Rubinisphaera italica: one gene and its partner. Each later gene encodes a partner of the first gene's protein in a complex. Links are inferred from orthologs where the notes say so. Each region holds a gene or a part of one and is shown in the gene's direction. Other genes may lie near its edges.

Evidence for each region.
Region 2: the proteins of Pan54_RS24380 (region 1) and Pan54_RS26375 are in contact, whole or in part, in a crystal structure (PDB 4IGA), measured with the Thermotoga maritima proteins. The link is inferred for Rubinisphaera italica from one-to-one orthologs. Residues at the interface, in WP_004081049.1 of Thermotoga maritima: Ala83, Gly85, Gln86, Gln87, Val90, Ile91, Ile94, Lys99, Asp100, Phe101, Ile102, Val103, Arg110; in WP_004081085.1 of Thermotoga maritima: Asp3, Val4, Leu5, Gln7, Ile10, Asn11, Leu13, Ile14, Leu17, Met18.

Annotation. Positions count from the first base shown.
Region 1 is NZ_SJPG01000001.1:6,364,851-6,371,086, reverse strand. What follows is about bases 1,188-4,184. They hold Pan54_RS24380 (response regulator), read left to right. Parts: upstream 1,188-2,501; coding sequence 2,502-2,867; downstream 2,868-4,184. Other genes in these bases: Pan54_RS24370 (hybrid sensor histidine kinase/response regulator), read left to right, coding at 3,337-4,184; Pan54_RS24375 (hypothetical protein), read left to right, coding at 2,919-3,197; Pan54_RS24385 (chemotaxis protein CheX), read left to right, coding at 1,964-2,455; Pan54_RS24390 (HD-GYP domain-containing protein), read left to right, coding at 1,188-1,370. In the rest of the region: more of Pan54_RS24390, read left to right, coding at 342-1,187; more of Pan54_RS24370, read left to right, coding at 4,185-6,236. UniProt on the Bacillus subtilis protein: Involved in the transmission of sensory signals from the chemoreceptors to the flagellar motors.
Region 2 is NZ_SJPG01000001.1:3,540,290-3,546,499, reverse strand. The notes cover bases 2,046-5,016. They hold Pan54_RS26375 (flagellar motor switch protein FliM), read left to right. Parts: upstream 2,046-3,170; coding sequence 3,171-3,863; downstream 3,864-5,016. Other genes in these bases: Pan54_RS13145 (hypothetical protein), read left to right, coding at 4,558-5,016; Pan54_RS26370 (FliM/FliN family flagellar motor switch protein), read left to right, coding at 3,832-4,251; Pan54_RS13155 (glutamate-5-semialdehyde dehydrogenase), read left to right, coding at 2,046-3,132. In the rest of the region: Holliday junction branch migration DNA helicase RuvB, read left to right, coding at 71-1,123; Pan54_RS13160 (YkgJ family cysteine cluster protein), read right to left, coding at 1,230-1,571; more of Pan54_RS13155, read left to right, coding at 1,864-2,045; more of Pan54_RS13145, read left to right, coding at 5,017-5,235; Pan54_RS13140 (hypothetical protein), read left to right, coding at 5,293-5,838; Pan54_RS13135 (RluA family pseudouridine synthase), read left to right, coding at 6,002-6,210. UniProt on the Bacillus subtilis protein: One of the proteins that forms a switch complex that is proposed to be located at the base of the basal body.

The DNA of each region.
Region 1 (6,236 bases):
AATACAATCGCCTTGGGTTGACAGAGTTTTCTGGACGCTTGTCAAAGCCTTGGATTACGGGATTGCGAATTCCAGTACCATGAAACTGGTTCTAACGATCATTCGGCATTCTCCGTATATAAGTGATTCAACAGAACGGCACCTGTCTATGGTTAATTAAGTTGAAATACTGCCCCTGCTTGAAATACTGCCCCTGCTTATGGTAATACAAGCCTTAAACCTCAATATCATCCCACCTCGACGTAATTTATGTAGTAGACTCACCTAGGTGAGTTTACTTATATCAGCAAATCCAACTTAATGCATGGCATGACATTCTTCATTTGCCTAAGAAATCCATCATGAACGATTACGGAATTTCAGAGCAATCTTTTGAATCGTTAAAATCAGTGTTAAGCGAAGGATTGCTGGAAAGTGATTTGACGAAGCTAAAGGATTTGATGCTCAGGCTGGGGCGGAAAATGATTGATCCTGAATATCGCCATCAGTATGCAGCCAGTCTGGGAGATTTCAGTCAGAATATCTCCCGTAAGATGATTGACTATTTGGAATCAGGAAAAAAAAACAGTGTCTCGATTATCAGACTGCTGGCGAAGTACTATGAAATTCTTAACGTCGAAGGTGCTCAATCCGTTCGTGTCTTAAACGAATATTCAAAAAATCAAAAATTGACAGACGGAGCTGTTCAAAACAGCCTGCTCGCAATGGCTATTGGGCAATCACTTGCATTGAGTAAAGAAGATATCAAGTTGGCTGGGATCGTTGGTCTTTTCTCAAAATTGGGGATTACTTTACTGGATCAATCGGTGGTCAACCAACCCAACGTATTGAATGTTCTTGAAAAAGTTTCACTCATGCGAATGCCACTTCAACTTGCAGAGCTGTTGAATACGCTAATGGGGTTAAATCCCAAAATCCCAGGCATTTCACAGCAGATTTATGAATTTTCGGATGGCTCTGGATATCCAAGACAGCTCGGTGAGAAAAACATCAGCCCCATTGCCCGTATTATTAAAGTTGTCGATTGTTACATATCTCTCACTTCTGAAAGACCGTATCGACACGCTGTCAACCGGCATGTTGCACTCGTCTTCCTGCTGAAACTGGTTCGGGATGGAAAAATTGAGCCACGATCCGTCGATGCACTGCTTAAGATAATCGGGCTCTATCCTAAGGGCGTGCAGGTCCTTTTAAGTGATGGAAATAAAGCTGTAACAGTTCAGGCCAACAGCGATGTGACTCGCCCGATTGTTCAAGTTGAGTCTCAGAGTGAATATCTCAATCTGATGGAGAGTGATCTGACAGTGTCTAAGTTTTTGCTCGACAAAGACAAAAATGAGATCTCAACGCTGCAATCCATTCCGGGCTAATACTTCCGCAGTTAAACGATTGATTCTCGACATGAGAGATTCACCATACCTCTCAATAGAGCCTTTCCATTGTAAGGTCTGTTATTAAGGCTTGTTGAGAATTTCGAGTCACCAATCGCTGCATCAGCAGTCCTTCTCGTTTCACAGCCATAGGCTTTCTGGCCACGAGAAACGCTCCTTTCCAGACCGCGTTCCATTTGAAAATGGCCTGAAAAGCAGAGCCTTCGGTTTGAGATTGAAGAAATTCCAGGTCAAGAATGCTTACGCGTGCTTAAGCGATTTCGTAGAGAGCTGAAATCTGTCTGTGATTCATCAAGGAGTAATCCTGAACAGTCGCTCGTGCATCTACGCTCTCCATTTCAGATTGTTTCTATTTTAGTCAGCAATCCTGAGGGATATCCCTTCGTTTTTCTTAGGCAAGCGTACGGCATTTTAGACGCAATCGTTACAAATCGCTCACTTGCCCCAAACCTGCACCAAAACGTAAGGCATTTCCCCTAAATCTCCGAAATGATGCATTTTATGAACTAAGTTTATGATGTTGCAGAAAAACAACATTCAAGTCATTCGAATGGATCTATTGGGAAATCGTCATGAGCACAGCAATCAAACAAACTTCTGAACTCACAGCCAAAATCATCAATCCGCTTCTGGCATCAACTAAAGATGTATTTGAAATGATGCTCGATTGTACTCCGACCCGAAGCGGCTTGTCTCTGAAAACCAAGAATAGCCCGGAGTATGAATTAAGTGCAGTGATTGGGATTACAGGAAATGCGCTCGGCACCATTGTGTTAAGTGTGAAGAAACAGACAGCACTAAATATCTATGAATCCATGCTTGGAACAAAAGCTGAAGAAATTGATCGAGAAGTGATGGATGCTATTGGGGAAATTACCAACATGATTGCGGGAGCTGCCAAAGCAAAACTGGAATCACTTTCACTCAGTATTAGTATTCCCAACCTGATTTCCGGTAAAGGTCATGAAGTTCACTATCCAACAGGCGTCACGCCAATCTGCCTGTCGTTTGACTCCGACATGGGTAGCTTTTGCGTTGAAGCTGGGTTTTCCTCAAAAGATTAGTTCATAGGTTTTACAAGACACAATTTTTTTCCTGAAAGATAATTCAATGAAAATATTAGTCGTTGACGATTCACGCACGATGAGAGTCATCATCATCAAAGCTCTGGCTCAGTTGGGATTCAAAGATGTCCTTGAAGCAGGGGACGGTCAGGAGGCATTGGAACTCTTTAAAACAATCCCTGTCGATGCAGTCCTGAGTGACTGGAACATGCCGAATATGAACGGACTGGAATTTCTAAAAGAAGTCCGTCAACTCAATAAAACCATTCCTTTTATCATGATTACAACTGAAGCCGAACGAGGAAGCGTCGTTGCCGCTGTCCAGGCAGGTGTGACAGATTATGTTGTGAAGCCATTTACTCAGGATGCCTTGAGGAAAAAACTCGAACAGAGAATACCTTCGTCAGTCTAAGTCGATACGTTCTTCTGGATTCAAAACTCTTTTCAAATACCGAGATTAATCATGTCGACTTTACAGTGCACTGAGCCCCAAACTTCACTACGTGTTATTGAACTCCTGTCGCTCCCTTCTGAAGAGATAGATGCTCAATTCCGTCAAATGGAAGAAGTCGAGATTATCGATTTTGGTCATGTTGAATCTGTCACCTCGTGGTTTATCGCATCTCTTGCTAAAAGCCTTCTCGAACGAACATCAAGCAGCCCAGAACTGCAAATTGTTTCGACAACAGATCAAGTGCAACGCACGTTAACAGCCTGCGGCCTATCAGAATTTATTAACTGAATACCTATCGGCTGAAGTCGAGAGGTTCGAGTCTTGGGTTACGGACTAAAGTCCTGTCATCCACATGCTCTGGAAAAAGTTTGCGTCCGCGTTTCGCCAACTGAATGTTCATTCAAAGAAGTAGTATTGGGAAATAGATATGTTCGAAGACTGCGTAGACCTGATTAACGACTTTGTCGTTGAATCCAGAGATGGGTTGGAAGGTATCGACAATCAATTGCTGGAAATTGAAGCCAGTGGTGAAAATGTTGATACCGATATTGTGAATGAAGTCTTTCGGGCAATCCATTCGATTAAAGGAGCCTCAGGCTTCCTGGGTCTGGACTCGGTCGGCCGGCTGGCGCACAGTCTGGAGAACATCCTGGATCTGCTTCGCAATGGCCAATTTGTAATCGACTCCCATCGAGTAGGTGTGATGCTCAGTGCGATCGATAAATTACGCTTTCTAATCGAAAATGTGCATACGTCCAATGAACACGATGTATCACACGAGATTACTCAACTCGAACAACTTACAAACAGTCGTGAAACCGTAACGACCACGATTCCAGTCGAGACAGCCATCGATGTAAAACAAACCCCCTGCTGTACTCAAGACGATTTTCAAGCAGCCCTCGAAAATGGTCAACAAATTTATGAAGTCACGTTTGATTTGTTTGAAAGCACGGAATCAAATCCAGATTTGACGGATTTCATTGAACGACTGGGAGATCTAGGAACAGTTCTGGGAGGATATCTCGATTCGGCTGCCCTGACGAACTGGGACGCGAATCAAACCAATTCCCCACTTCCCTGGACGGTCAGCATTGCCACACAATTGGATCAGGAGTCTCTCGCCCGATTCTTCATGCTTCCTGTCGAAAATATCAAACCTGCTCAACAGATCGTGGAGCAGCCAGGTGTTGAGGACAATACCCCTGTCTGCGAAACCGATAATTCAATCGAGAAACATCAACACGATGTTTCTTTGACTACAGAAATTGCTCACAAGCCCTCAGCTAAAGTTCAACCGGTGACAGCACCTCCCACTGCTGAAAGTAGCATCCGTGTTTCTGTCACTGTCCTGAATCGATTGATGAATCTGGTCGGCGAGTTGGTGCTGGGACGGAATCAACTCTTGCAGACGATCGGTTCTGAAAATGACCGCGTTCTGCTCTCAGTCGCCTCCAGAATTGATCAGGTGACAAGCGAAGTGCAAGAAGCAGTGATGAAAACTCGACTGCAGCCAATTGGAAACGTATTCAACAAGTTTACGCGAATTGTGCGGGATCTGAGTCAGAAACTGAATAAACAGTGTGAACTCGATATCAAAGGAAAAGATGTCGAACTCGATAAAACGATCATCGAAGGCATCGGCGATCCACTGACCCATTTGATACGCAATGCCGTTGATCATGGTGTGGAAACTCCTGAAGTCCGACAGAAGGCCGGGAAACCTGCGGTCGGACGACTCGAACTTAATGCTTTTCATCAAGAAGGCAAAGTCAACATCATCATCAGCGATGATGGAGCTGGAATTGATGCCGAACGACTTCGCAAGAAGGCGGTCGAAAAATCAATATTAACAAGTGCGGAAGCCGAACAGCTTTCCACAGAAGAAGCGGTCCGGCTGATTTTTCATCCTGGATTTTCAACAGCCGATCAGATCAGCGATGTCAGTGGACGCGGTGTCGGGATGGATGTTGTTCGCACCAATTTCGAACAGCTCGGCGGGACCGTGGATGTGGAAACGAACGTGGGAAAAGGGACCAGATTCATCGTTCGACTCCCGCTGACTCTGGCCATTATTCCGTCTCTGGTCGTCAGTTCCCGAGGGAATCGGTATGCCGTTCCTCAAATGTCTGTTTCGGAACTGGTACGCGTACAGAGAAGTGAATGGTCGAGCAGAATGGAAAAAATTCGTGGAACCAAACTTCTGAGGCTTCGCGGTAACCTGCTGCCGCTGGTGGATGTGAATTCGAATAACCAACCGCAGGCCGACGGTGAACTTGCCGATTCTATCAATATCGTCGTTTTAAATTACGGTGAAATTCAGTTCGGTTTGATTGTCGATGCGTTGCATGACACTGAGGAGATCGTGGTCAAACCACTCGGGCGTCACATCAAGAATGTCAGCTGGCTGGCGGGTGCAACAATTCTGGGTGATGGTCAAATCGCATTCATTATCGATGTTGCGGGATTGGCCAACCAGAAACGAATTGGCTTAATCGAAACCTCAGATGTTGAGCGACAGGAGTTGTTGGAGAAACATGATGATCAGGAGACTTTGGAAGCCCTGATGATCGCCAATCATCCCGATGAGCAATTCGCCATTCCCATCTCTCAAATCTCCCGCATTGAAAAGATTTCCCCTGCCGAAATCGAGACGATTGATGGTCGACTGGTGATGAAGTATCGCGGCAGCAGCTTACCGTTACTCTCACTGGAGAGACACTTCCATACACGACCGATCGAATTCGGCAGCGAAATATATATCGTCGTCTGCCAGATCTTTGATTCTGAAGTGGGACTGATCACCCCCGAAGTTCTCGACACTCATAGAATTGGAACCGAACTGGATACGCAAACACTTCAAGCGGCTGGTTTACTGGGTTCCACAATCGTAAATCAGAAAACAACTCGGGTTCTCGATATTTTCCAGATGGCCAAAAGTGAATATCCCCACATGATCCCTGACAAATTGTCAGTCACTCACAATAACACTGGTGCCGGGAAACTCGTGCTCGCAGAAGACTCCAACTTCTTTCGCTCAAAGATGAAGTCTTTTCTGGAAGAAGAAAACTGGACAGTCTACGACTTTGAAAATGGGTCCGAAGCCTGGGAATTTCTCAAGTCAACTCAGGAATCATTTGATCTTGTGATCACAGATATTGAGATGCCAGTCATGGATGGATTTGAATTCTGCCAGAAGATACGAGCCAGTGATCACTGGAACCACATCCCTGTGATCGCAGTGACTTCTCTGGCCGACAGTGAAAGTCATGCTCGGAGTCAGGCGGTCGGTATTACAGAACACATGATCAAACTGGATCGAGCCAA
Region 2 (6,210 bases), 2.8 Mb from region 1 along the record:
CTTGTGCTTCGTGCGTATATAAATGAATTGGAACTGTTTGTTTCCTCAACAGAATCAAGATTGAACAGGGATGGCTAGAAAAACCGTTGTCACAGGAGCAGAACATCAGGGGCAAATCCCACCTGGGGCTCCACCCACCAAAACCGCTTTTGCGTTCGATGATCCCGAACACGATGATGATTTGCGTCCCTCATCACTTAGTGAAGTCGTGGGACAGCGGAAAGTCGTCGAGCGGATTCAAATTATTCTGGAAGCGGCTCAAAATCGGGGCGATGCGCTCGGGCATCTGCTCTTTGAAGGCCCTCCCGGTCTCGGAAAAACCACTCTGGCAATGGTGCTCCCCAAGGAGATGAATTCCGATTTTCAAATCACGTCCGGACCAACTCTCCGCGCTCCCAAGGATTTACTTCCCTATTTAACGCGTGCCAGCGAAAAATCGATTCTGTTTATCGATGAAATTCATCGTCTGCCCCCAGCCGTGGAAGAGTTTATTTATCCGGCTATGGAAGACTTTCGCGTCGATATTGCTCTTGGCGAAGGTTTGAATGCCCGCACAGTGAACATGACCTTAAAACCGTTCACCATTGTGGGAGCGACCACTCGCAGCGGGATGTTGACTGCTCCCCTGCGGGATCGATTCGTCAATCGTGCCCATTTCGATTTTTACGAACACGATGAACTGGCGACTCTGCTAATGCGGAATGCCAAAAAACTGAAAACATCTCTGACAGAAGAAGCGGCTCTCGAATTGGCGATTCGAAGTCGAGGGACGCCGCGAAAGGCGAATAATCTGTTGCGGTGGACACGCGATTTCGCTCAGGTTCGAAATGCACCGAGTCCGATTTCAGAAGCTGTGACCAAAGAAGCACTGGCGATGATCGAAGTCGATGCCATCGGCCTCGAAGAGATGGATCGTCGCTATCTGACGACTCTCATCACGGTTTTTACCGGAGGACCAGCCGGTATTCAGGCCATTGGCCACTCCATGAACTGTCCGCCTGATACTCTCGAAGATGAAGTCGAGCCATTTCTGCTCCGTCAGGGTTTTATCCAGCGAACTCCCAGAGGCCGCATGGTCACCGCAGCCGCCTGGGAGCATTTGAAAATTGAACCTCTGATGTAGCGTGATCTCCGAGGGTGGCGGGGGCGCTCTTGAAGAGAAGCCCCCGAATCGTAGAACCTTCGGAGGCTTTCGCAGAAACAGAACGCCCCCGCCACCCAATCATTATTCAGTCATCGCCTTCGGAGTGCCGTAATATCAGACAGGCAGTCCCTGCCAGTTCAAAATCTCTGCAGAATTGCGGTCTCCACTCGTAATGTCGACATTGTCGCTGAATGGGATCGAACCACAAACATTGTGTCTGAGGTTCCTCGCCGCGTCGCAAGCCTCCAAAATGATTATCGATTTCCGCAATCAAACTAGATGGTAAGCCGGCTGGTCGGAAGGGATGTGAACCCGAAGTTCGTTCGTCCGTCTGATACAACAAGACTGGCGATCCTATTCCCTGGCAGCAGAGTCCACACCCTTCGCAGGAATCTGGTTCGAGCTGCTGAAGATTCAGGGCCGTCAAAATTTGCTCCGGATATTCATGAAAATGTTACCATGTATTATCGGATGGAGATTCTAACATCTTTGGTGGCAGGGAGATAGGGTTCGTCCTCTACGATGTTGAGTTCAGATTTGTGATAATTGATCTGTCAGGAAATAAACATTGGTTCATTCCTACCTCTCCCGATTCCTCCGTTGACTCAAACCGTCTATTTGCAGATACTTACACACTTCTTAAACCAAATGATAATGATAGGGTGCCCTAATACGCATTCTTACAATCTCTTAACATTAAACACTCAACCCTTACTCACATGACAACGACTATCGAAGACTTGACACAATACACCGACCGCGTTGCCAATCAGGCAGCCGCTTCGACGACTCCTTTGGTTTCTGCTTCCGGACAACAGAAAATTGACTGGTTGCATGCGACAGCCGAGGCGTTGCTGGATCGTCAGGAAGAATTGATTCGTGCGAATGCGAATGATCTTGCCAATGCCGATCAATATCAGTTGACCGAGGCGATGGTCGATCGTTTGCGTCTGACGGAAAAAGGCTTGCAGGGTATTGCGACTGCTGTTCGGGAAATTGCTGCACTTCCAGAACCGATTGGCGAAATTATCGACAGTACCGTCAGACCAAATGGTTTGCTGGTTAGCCGGGTTCGAGTTCCTCTCGGTGTTGTGTTCTTCATTTATGAGTCACGTCCGAATGTAACCATCGATGCCGCGGCTCTCTGTGTCAAAAGTGGGAATGCGGTCATTCTGCGGGGCGGGAAAGAAGCGTTTCACAGTAATCATGCCTTCCACAAAATTCTGGTGGAAGGATTGATCGCACACGATCTGCCCGAACATGCCGTGCAAATGGTGGAAACAACTGATCGGGAAGCGGTCGGACACTTCTTGAAACGTAGTGACAAAATTGATGTCACTATTCCGCGAGGCGGGAAGTCGCTGATAGAACGCGTGGCCAAAGAAGCTCGGATGCCTGTCATCAAGCATTTTGATGGCAATTGCCATGTGTATGTGAATCGGGATGCCAATCTGAAAATGGCTCAGGAGATTCTCTTCAACAGCAAGTGTCATCGCACCGGTGTTTGTAACGCAGCTGAGTCGCTGGTTGTGGATGCCGAGTTTGCTGAGAAGCATATGACGGAACTTGTCGCTCCGTTACTCAAAGCAGGTGTCGAGATTCGAGGCTGTGAGCGGACCTGTCAGTACGTCTCAGCGGCCAAGCAAGCAACAACGAAAGACTTTGGTGAAGAGTTTCTAGGAATGACTATTTCCTCGAAGATCGTCGAATCTCTGGATGAAGCTGTCAGTCATATCAACAAATACAGTTCCCGTCACACTGAAGCGATTGTGACCGATAATCTGTGGGCTGCCAGACAATTCACCACACAAATTGATTCTGCAGCGGTGATGGTGAATGCCTCGACCCGGTTTAATGATGGTGGTGAATTCGGGTTGGGAGCGGAAATTGGAATTAGTACCGATAAATTACACGCTCGCGGACCGTGCGGTCTGCGTGAGTTGACCAGTTATAAATATGTCGTCCAGGGAGCTGGACAGATCCGCTGAAGCGGTAACGAGTAGGCAATCGTCAGGGAGGACGAAGCATGGCCGATGTTCTCAGTCAGGGAGAAGTCGAATCGCTGTTGGCGGCATTGGATGCCGCACCGGCTGAAACGAGTGGCTATGCCCCTCCGTCGACTCATAATTCTAACGAATCCATCGGCCAGATCAGCGTCTACGATTTCAAACGTCCTGAACGAGTCAGTAAAGAACAGATGCGGGCTTTTCAGGCCCTCCATGAAGGTTTCAGTCGCGAATTCGGGGCAGCGGTCAGTGGGATGCTGCGCTCGATTATCGAAGTGAAATTGATCAGTGTCGACCAGCTGACTTATGGCGAATTCGTATTCAGTCTCGAAAACCCAACCTGCTTCAATCTGCTCTATTCCGACAAACTCAACGGTCACATCATTCTCGATTTGAATCCCTCAATTATCTATCCGATTGTCGACCGTCTGCTCGGCGGAGGGAAATCGGCGACCCAATCGTTTCCTACACGTCCATTGACGGAAATCGAACTGAAACTCGTCTCCCGCATCACAAAGTCAGCTATTTCTGCTTTGGAGAATTCGTGGAAGAATATCAGTGAATTGAATTTGCGGGTCAGCCAGATTGAGAGTAATCCTCAACTGGTACAAATCGTGCCGCCGAACGAAGTGATTGTGCTCATCAGTTTTGAAATCACGATGGGCGATTTGCGGGGGGATTATGAACCTGTGCATTCCCTTCAACACGATTGAACCACTCGTTGGCAAACTCTCTTCAGATACCTGGTCGGCATACTCGAAGCACGAGCTGACCTCGGAAGAAAAAGCTCAACTCGAAGTCGGCATTGGCTCCGCCGAGGTGGAAACGGTGGCGGTATTAGCTGAGACGACCATGAGCACTTCCGATTTACTGCACCTGAATGTTGGAGATGTGATTCTGACCGAACGGGACGTCAGCGAAGGCATTACGCTGCACATCGAAGGTTACCCCACATTCACAGCCGACATCGGACAACTCAAAGGCCACAAAGCCCTGCAAATCCGCGAGCCATTGCTGCAGGTTCGTGATATCATCAAAAATCACATGGATGCGAAATTGGGAACGGAAAATCCAAAACCGAAAGTCGCTACGAAACCGTAGTGCTTTGACTTCCGTTCAATCTCCATCAACGTGTGCCACTGCTGGCTTGCCCAGCAGTGTTTCCTTCGACGTAGAATTTATAATCAGACGACATTGAATGATAGACGAAATCGTAGGGTGCGTCCTGACGCACCATGACATCGATTGTGAATATCATCCTAAGTCTGAATAATCAGTGAAAAGATACCTTAAAAGTCATTAGTATATCACTCTCATAAAGTCTCTATTGTCTTGTTACACTCCACATCTGCTGCACGGTGCGTCAGGACGCACCCTACTGGTCTAACTATCGCTAAATGTCACTCGATGTGTGCCACTGCTGGCTTGCTGAACGGTGTTGGATTCGGCTATGAATTTCTGAAATGGGCGAAATATTATAGTAGGCAAGCCACAATTTATTTGCAGTTAGAAATTGACATGGCGATCGAAAACGAACTGAGTATTCATGAGCGTCAAGCATTCAGGCTCATAGCTGGTTTAGTCGTTGCGGTGATGTTCCTCATTGGAATATCAATAATTTTGATGTCACTAATCTATTGGAGTCTCAGCGCCACTGCTTTGAAGTTACTGCCAAGCTGGCAAAATCAGATTAAGTGGTTGAGTGACAACTTTCATTTTGTAATGAACCCTTGGGGAATCATAACACCTTTAGTTGTTATCACTGTAATTGGATTTTTGATTGGATCAAGGATTGGTCGGGACATCTGGCTTTGTAAACGAAAATATGTAATTTTGATTGCATTTCTGTTAACTGCCGAATTGATTCTTGCTGGGCCATTCTTGCTTTTGAGCGATGATTTCACTTTGTGGTTGCTAATATCGATTTTTTATGTGTTCATTTTACTGGTGCCCGCATATATCAAGACTTTACACCTACCAAACTACAGAATTTGGCTACTGAAGCAGGAGGAAGCAGCTAGATTGAAGAGTGAGAATTCAAGCTTATCCGATCAAAATTCTCCTCCATCGTTGGATGCATCTTGACTTACCCTGCCAACGATCAGGTAAACCTATCAGCAGAATTATTGAATGAAAATAGTCATGGCAATCGATGACGAATTGAATACTCTGGAACGGATGGTCTTCAGATTATTAACTGGGTTAATTGTCGGAAAGATGTTTTTTTTTGGATTTTTGATGTTGTTAATGACATTGACTCCGCGGAGCACGCATCTCACGCATCTCACGATCTCAGGCTCTTCTACCAGCTGGCACCTTCTTTTGATGCAGTTTTTGAATTTGTTTGATGTTGTAAGGCGAAGTTGGTTTTTTATCCCAATCGGACTCGCAGTTTATATCGTGGGATATATTGCTGGCTTTAGAATTGGGAGAGATATCTGGCTCTGTCAACGAAAATATTTGATGCTGACAATTTTCCTCTTGACTGCTCAGTTGCTAATTGCAGGACCTGCCTTGCTGTGGTTTTACGATTCCAAGGACGTACAGAAAATACTCATATCCTGTGGAGTGATTTTATTGGTGCCAGTGTTTATTAAATATTTACTTGTTCCTATTTTCAAAATATGTTTGCTGAAGCAGCAGGAAGCAGTCAGGTTGAATAGCGAGAATTCAAATATTCCCGAATAAGGTTTTGCATGTTCCCACGGGTGAGCTTGGGAACAAATACATGCTCAAATTATCGGAGTTTAACCGAAATTTTATTTGGGAGCCGTCCCCTCGCTGACGCTTCGGGTTATGATTGTGCCTGCATCTGTTGGGGACTTTATGAAAAGTATTTGCTGCATTTAAAATGGTTTATTCACTGGAATTGATTGTCGAGCCGTATCAATCCGGTGCTCGTGTGGATGCGTTTCTGGTGCAGCAGTTGCGGAATTATTCGCTCTGGCAGATTCAACGGCTCGCGCATTGGAATGCGTTAACGGTCAATCATCAGCCGGCTGATTTGATGCGTCGTTTATGGCCCGGAAATTCTGTGCAGGTGAAACTGCTCGAACCACC